Linked DNA regions of Gemmatirosa kalamazoonensis. Each later gene encodes a partner of the first gene's protein in a complex. Links are inferred from orthologs where the notes say so. Each region holds a gene or a part of one and is shown in the gene's direction. Other genes may lie near its edges.

Region 1 (3,672 bases):
CTCACCCCTTCGTCGTCGCTGCCGTGGATGGTGGCGATGTTCACACCCGCCAGCACCCCGATCCGGGTGGGGCCGCGCGGGGCGGGCGCGGTCTGGGCGGCGACGCTGGTGCCCGAGGCGGCGAGCGCGAGGCACGCGGCGGCGATCGATCGATTGTTCATGCGGTTTCCGTCCATCATCTGAGATGCGCGGCACCGCCGCGGCCGCATCGCCGCCGCCGGTGCCGGGCCCTCAGGCTAGGCAGCCTCGGCAGATAAGGCAATCAGGCATGCGATGCGCAGAAGCGGGGCGAAACCCCGAGCCCGATCGACGATGCGCATCACTTACATCGGCCACGCGACGCTTCTCCTGCAGCTTGGCGGCGCCACGCTGCTCACCGACCCGAACTTCGACGCGGCGCTCGGCCGCTTCGCGATCGGCTGGCGGCTGCGCCGCGTGGCGCCGCCCGGGATCGCGCTCGCCGACCTGCCGCGGCTCGACGGCGTGCTCGTCACGCATGCACACGTCGACCACCTGTCGTTCGACTCGCTCCGTGCGCTGCCGCAGGAGGTGCCCATATGGGCGCCGCCGGCGATCGCGCGGTGGCTCGTGGCGAAGGGATTCGAGCAGGCGCGCGGCGTCGAGGCGGGGGCGACGGTGCCGATCGCCGCCGCCGTGAAGCTCCACGCCGCCGCGGCGACGCACGCGGCGGCGCGCTACGGCTTCGACCGGTGGCGCGACGAGGCGAACATGTACCTGCTCGAGTCGGACGAGGGGACGGTGTTCTTCGCCGGCGACACCGCGCTCACCGAGACGACGCACCACCTGGCCGAGCGCGTGCGCGCGGCCGCTGGGGGAAACCGCCCGCTCGACGTCGCGCTGCTGCCGATCGGCCACCCGCCGGAGTGGAAGCGCAAATCGTTCCGCGCCGGCCACCTCACGTACGAGGACGCGCTGGAGCTGTTCGAGCGACTCCAGGCGCGTCTGCTCGTGCCGTACCACTGGGGGACGTTCAACCACTTCACCTCCGGCGCGCACGACGCGATCGAGCGGCTGCGCGCGCACCTGCCTAACCACGCGCGCGCGAAGGACGTGCGCATCATCGAGCCGGGGCAGTCGCTCGACGTGGAAACGGCGAATGCGTAATGCGCATCGCGTAGCTGAGTCCTGTCCACAGAAAACAGGACTCGGCTACGCAATACGCATCACGCATTTACGTTCTTCCCATGTCCGCGTCGCTCGTCCCCGGCTCCGACGACACGATCGCCGCGATCTCCACCGCACCGGGGCGCGGCGCGATCGCGCTCGTGCGCTTGAGCGGGCCTAACGCGTTCGACGTCGCCGCGCGGGTGCTCGCGCCGTGGCCGCTCGCGCCGCGCACGGCGACGCTGTGCAAGGCGCGCGATCCGCACACGGGGGAGCTCGTGGAGCGCCCGCTCGTGACCGCCTTCCCGGCGCCGCGCTCGTACACGGGCGAGGACGTCGTGGAGCTGTCGACGCATGGGGGCGCGACGGCGCCGACGGCGGTGCTCGCGGCGCTCGTCGCGGCGGGGGCGCGCGAGGCGCTGCCCGGGGAGTTCACGCGTCGCGCGGTGCTCGCCGGCAAGCTCGATCTCGCGCAGGCCGAGGCCGTCGCGGACCTCATCGACGCGCGCACGCAGGCCATGCGCCGCGCCGCGCTCGCGCAGCTCGACGGCGGGCTGTCGCGCCGCGTCGCCGAGCTGCGCGAGCGGGTGCTGGACGTCGAAGCGCTCATCGCGTACGACATCGACTTCCCCGAGGAGGACGACGGCCCGGTGCCGCGCGCGCGCGTGCGCGGCGCGGCGCGCGATGCCCTCGCCGCGGTGGACGCGCTGCTCGCCACGTCGAGCGCCGGCGACATCGTGCGCGACGGTGCGCTCGTCGTCATCGCGGGTCCCCCGAACGCCGGGAAGTCGTCGCTGTTCAACGCGCTCGCCGGCGAGGCGCGGGCGATCGTCACCGACGTGCCGGGAACCACACGCGACGCGCTGGAGGTATTGATCGACGTGCAGCTCGAGACTGCGGAAGCGGGTGCCGTGTCCGGGTCGTGGCCTTTGCGGCTCGTCGACACCGCCGGGCTGCGCGAGGCGAGCGACGTCGTGGAACGCGCGGGGATCGAGCTGTCGGAGCGGTGGGTGCGGCGCGCGCACGTGGTGCTCGCGTGCGGCGAGACGTCGGAGGACGTCGCGCGCACCGCGGCGCGGGTGGGCGAGCTGACCGACGCGCCGGTGGTGCGGGTGTGGACGAAGCGCGATTCGCGCGATTCGCGTGACGCGCGCGGCGGTGGGGCGCTGGGGCCCCCCCCCGAGATCACGATGGCGCCGCGCCGGCCACGGTGCCTAACCATTCCGACGCGCCGCCGATCGCCGTGAGCGCGGTGACCGGGCGCGGGCTGCGCGCGCTGGTGGCGGCGGCGGTCGGCGCGGTGGCGGCGCGCCACGGCGGGGTGCCGGCCGCGGACACGCCGCTGGTGACGCGCGCGCGGCACCGTGCGGCGCTGGCGCAGGCGCACGACGAGCTCGCGCGCTTCGTCGAGGCGTGGGAGGCCGACGCGCTGCCGGCGCCGGTGGCCGCGGTGCACCTCCGCGCGGCGGTGGGCGCGCTCGAGGAGATCATCGGCGCCGTGGACGTCGAGGACGTGCTCGGGCGCCTGTTCTCGACGTTCTGCGTCGGGAAGTGATCGATGGGGCGGCGCTGATGCTTCGGCGCCGATACCTCGGCGCTGGAACGGCGGCGCTGATCACGCGTGGTGTCAGCGCCGGCGTATCAGAGCCGCCTCACCAGCGCCGATTCATCAGCGCCGCCTCACCAGCCGTTAGGCGGTCGCCACCGCGGTGGGCCGCCCCGTGGCGGAGAGCTCCTCGGCCGACGCGCGCACCGCCCACGCGGCGCCGCGCGCGGCGAGGGCCGGCTCGACGAGCCGCGAGCCGACGTAGTAGCCGCTGCGCTCCGGCAGGATGTGGCGCTCCGCCATCCGCGCCTCGTCGCTCATGCCGCCCGAGAGCCACCGCAGGCGCAGGCCGAGCCCCGCGCTGTCGATGTCGGCGGCGACGGCGCGCGCGATGGCCGGCTCGAGCTCGCGCACGCGCGCGTACTGCCGGCGGCCGTAGCCGAAGTACTCCCACGCGGCGTGCCCCGGGCTCACGAGCCGCGAGATCTCGACGGCGAGGCCCTCGTTCACGAGGTGCTCACGCAGGGGAATACGCCGTCCCGTCTCCCAGTACGAGTAGTAGCCCCCGGCCTCGGCGACGAGCGAGCGCATCGCGCTGCGGCTCGTCGGCGACGTGTAGCGCACGGCGTGCGTGATCTCGTGCGCGATCCACAGCGGGATGAGATCGGGCTCCAGGCCGAGGCCCTGCGTGCTCGGGTTCGCGACGCTCGTGAAGTGCTCGAGGCAGACGAAGGCGGTACCGCGCCCGTCGACGACGAGCTCTCCCGCGTTCGCCGCGCCGACGCCGACCATCACGACGACGTCCACCTCGGCGTCGCTCTGGAGGATCGCGGCGGTGCGGTCGTGCGCGTCGGCGGCGAGGCGGAGGACGTCGGTGCGCTCGAGCATCGCGCGCAGATCGTCACGGTCGGCGCCCACGGTCGCGCGCACGACCTCCTCGAAGTGCGCGCCGTCGGGGTCGACGACGTAGTTGTCCCAGTACGCGGCGAGCAGCGGCCGGT
Region 2 (3,320 bases), 110 kb from region 1 along the record:
CGGCCCGCCGTGCAGCAGCACGAGCGGCTCGCGTGCGGCGGGCCGCGTGCGCGCCGGCAGGACGACCACGCGGAGGCCGAGCGTGCGCCTAACGGTTCCCGCGGAGTGCGCGCCGACGCGCCGCTCGGGGACGCGGAACGTGCCGCAGCGCGCCGGCTCGAACAGCGAGACGAGGAAGCACGGATGCAGCCGCAGCCGCTCGGCGGGTGGCGCGTCGACGGAGGGCGCGGGATTACACGCCGCGAGGCAGGCGGCGACGAGGACGGCGAGGCTCGTCGTGCGTCGGGTCGCGGGCGCGGCGGTCATGCGCGTGATCGGCGGCGTCGGGGATCCATGGCGCGTCGCGGCGATGCGGTGTGTCGCGCACCGGCTCATATCCCCAATCGGGGGGCGCCGTTCCAGAACGATGTTCGGCATCGGCCGGCACGCGCCGTTAGCTTCCAACGCATGTCGTGGCTGGAAGCGGAGTTCGACGTCATCGTCGTGGGCGGCGGACACGCCGGCACGGAGGCCGCCGTGGCGGCGGCGCGGCTCGGCGCGCGCGTCGCGCTCGTCACGAGCGCGCTCGAGACCATCGGTCAGATGTCGTGCAACCCTGCGATCGGCGGGGTGGCGAAGGGCACGGTCGTGCGCGAGGTCGATGCGCTGGGCGGCATCATGGGACGCGCGACCGACCGGGCGACGCTGCAGTTCCGCATGCTGAACCGGAGCAAGGGGCCCGCGGTGTGGGCCCCGCGCGCGCAGTGCGACCGGGGGCTGTATCGCCGGGCCGTGCGGACCCTGCTCGAGCGACACGCGAACCTCCTGACGATCCAGGGAACCGTGGCGCGCCTGATCATGGACGACGGCCGCGCCGCGGGGGTCGAGACGCTGGAGGGGCGCCGGTTCGGCGCCCGCGCCGTGGTGATCACGACCGGCACGTTCCTGCGCGGCCGCATCCACATCGGCACCACGACCCAGATCGGAGGCGGTCGCGCCGGCGAGGCGCCGACGACCCATCTCGCCGAGCAACTCGAGGCGGCCGGCCTCACCGTCGCGCGCTTCAAGACCGGAACGCCTCCCCGGATCGACGGCCGTAGTGTCGATTTTACCCGGGTGGAAAAGCAGGAGAGCGAGCTCGGGGCGTTCGCCTACCGGTGGTCGCACTTCGAGGATCCGGGGCTCGAGCCGCTGACGCAGCTCCCGTGCTTCATCACCCATCTCGAGGACGCGGGGAAGGAGATCATCGCGACCCACATCGGCGAGTCGGCGATGTACGGGGGCGCGATCGCGTCGCGTGGGCCGCGCTACTGCCCGTCGGTCGAGGACAAGATCGTGAAGTTCCCCGAGGCGGCGCGCCACCAGCTGTTCCTCGAGCCCGAGGGGCTGGAGACGACGGAGATGTACGTGAACGGCCTCTCCACGTCGCTGCCGGCGGAGGTGCAGCTGCGGACGCTGCGCACGGTCCGTGGGCTGGAGCAGGTGCGGATGACGCGCGCCGGGTACGCGATCGAGTACGACTACTATCCGCCGACGCAGCTCGGCCTGACGTTCCAGGTGCGCGCGGTGCCGGGTCTGTACTTCGCCGGGCAGATCAACGGCACGACGGGGTACGAGGAGGCGGCCGGGCAGGGGGTGCTCGCGGGACTGAACGCGGGGCTCGCGGCGCTCGGTCGGGGCGAGCCGCTGGTCCTCGGTCGGGAGACCTCGTACCTGGGCGTGCTGGCCGACGACATCGTCACGCGCGGCGTCGACGAGCCGTACCGGCTGTTCACGTCGCGCTCCGAGTTCCGGCTCACGGTGCGTCAGGACAACGCGCTGCGGCGGCTGGCGCCGGTGGCCGAGCGGCTCGGTCTGTACGACGCGCCGGAGCGGGCGGCGGTGGCGCGCCGGATGGAGCGCGAGGACGCGCTCACCGAGACCGCGCGCCGCACGACCATCCGTCCGGAGCAGGCGGCGGCGCTCGTGGAGCGAAGCGGTACGGCCCCGCTCTCGCATGCCCTGAAGGTCGCGGAGCTCGTGCGCCGGCCGGGGATCGGTCTGGCCGAGCTCCTGGCCGCGGCGGGCGCTCCGATCGACGAGGGCGGTGAGGCCCTCGTGACCGCGGAGCTCGAGCTGAAGTATGCCGGGTACTACGTGCGCGAGCGTCGGGCTGCGGAGAAGCTGCAGCGCATGGGCGGCTTCGCGCTCGCGGCGGAGCTGCCCTACGAGACGATGCGGTCGCTCACGATCGAGGCGCGCCAGAAGCTGTCCGCGCAGCGACCGATGACGCTCGCGCAGGCGGCGCGCATCCCGGGCGTGACGCCCGCAGACCTCCAGAACCTCGTCATCGAGGTGGAGCGCTGGCGGCGCGCCTCGGGTCCGCGGGGGCTCGTCGGGCAGCAGGGGTGACGGACGCCGGCGCGGCCCGGGCCGTCGCCGATGTGCAAGTCGCCGCCCCGACGACGTCTCCCTGGAGGAGGCGTGCGACGATGGCCGCCTCCCCTTCACACAACCTCGGAGCATCCATGCGTCTTCTCTCGTCCATGCTGATCCTCGCTGTGGCCACGCACGCGCTCGGGGCGCAGCAGCCCGCCGCGCCGACGCTGCAGCGCGTTCCAGAGATCGCGGTGAGCGCCGTCGGGGAGACGGAGGTCACACCCGATCGCGCCCGCGTGTCGATCGGCGTCCAGACCCAGGCCCCCACGGCCGCCGACGCGGCGAGCCGGAACGCGACGCTGCAGCAGGCGGTGATCAACGCCATCATGGCGCTCGGGATCCCTGCAGAGCGCATCTCGACCCAGGGGTACAACGTCTACCCGGAGCAGACCTACGACAACACGACCCGGCGAAGCCGGATCACGGGCTACAACGTCCAGAACACGGTGGTGGTCGACGTCTGGAAGGTGGAGCAGGTCGGCGCCGTGCTCGATGCCGCGCTCTCGAAGGGGGCGAACCTGGTGTCGTCGCTCGCGTTCTACTCGTCGCAGGAGGACGTCGCGCGCCGGCGCGCGCTCCAGAACGCGGTCGCGCGCGCCCGCGCCGACGCCGAGGCGATGGCGGCGGCGGCCGGCGGGCGACTCGGCGAGCTGCTCGAGCTCACCTCGGGGATCTCGTACGCGCCGCCGCCGCGCCCGATGATGGAGATGGCGCGCGCGGCCGCGGCGCCGGCGGCGACGCCGATCAGTGAGGGAACCCAGACGCTGAACGCGCAGGTGAGCGCGCGCTGGCGGTTCGTGCCGGGTACCTGAAGCCGGCGCGTCCGTATCCGGACGTGACCGTAAGCGCACGGCGGGCGGGACGTTTCACGTGAAACGCTCCGCCCGCCGCTTTTCCATGGTAGAGCCCGATGCGTTCGAAAC

Evidence for each region. Proteins that work in one complex are often made in the same cells at the same time.
Region 2: the proteins of J421_RS05315 (region 1) and mnmG are in contact, whole or in part, in a solved structure (PDB 9HIP), measured with the Escherichia coli proteins. The link is inferred for Gemmatirosa kalamazoonensis from one-to-one orthologs.

What each region holds. Positions count from the first base shown.
Region 1 is NZ_CP007128.1:1,202,066-1,205,737, reverse strand. The notes cover bases 442-3,288. They hold J421_RS05315 (tRNA modification GTPase), read left to right. Parts: upstream 442-1,205; coding sequence 1,206-2,372; downstream 2,373-3,288. Other genes in these bases: J421_RS05305 (DUF2268 domain-containing putative Zn-dependent protease), read right to left, coding at 2,816-3,288; J421_RS05310 (P-loop NTPase family protein), read left to right, coding at 2,336-2,680; J421_RS05320 (MBL fold metallo-hydrolase), read left to right, coding at 442-1,125. Also shown: J421_RS05325 (porin family protein), read right to left, coding at 1-161; more of J421_RS05320, read left to right, coding at 313-441; more of J421_RS05305, read right to left, coding at 3,289-3,672. UniProt on the Escherichia coli protein: Exhibits a very high intrinsic GTPase hydrolysis rate. Involved in the addition of a carboxymethylaminomethyl (cmnm) group at the wobble position (U34) of certain tRNAs, forming tRNA-cmnm(5)s(2)U34.
Region 2 is NZ_CP007128.1:1,316,132-1,319,451, forward strand. The notes cover bases 1-2,908. They hold mnmG (tRNA uridine-5-carboxymethylaminomethyl(34) synthesis enzyme MnmG), read left to right. Parts: upstream 1-447; coding sequence 448-2,370; downstream 2,371-2,908. Other genes in these bases: J421_RS05800 (alpha/beta hydrolase), read right to left, coding at 1-306; J421_RS05810 (SIMPL domain-containing protein), read left to right, coding at 2,487-2,908. Also shown: more of J421_RS05810, read left to right, coding at 2,909-3,209. UniProt on the Escherichia coli protein: NAD-binding protein involved in the addition of a carboxymethylaminomethyl (cmnm) group at the wobble position (U34) of certain tRNAs, forming tRNA-cmnm(5)s(2)U34.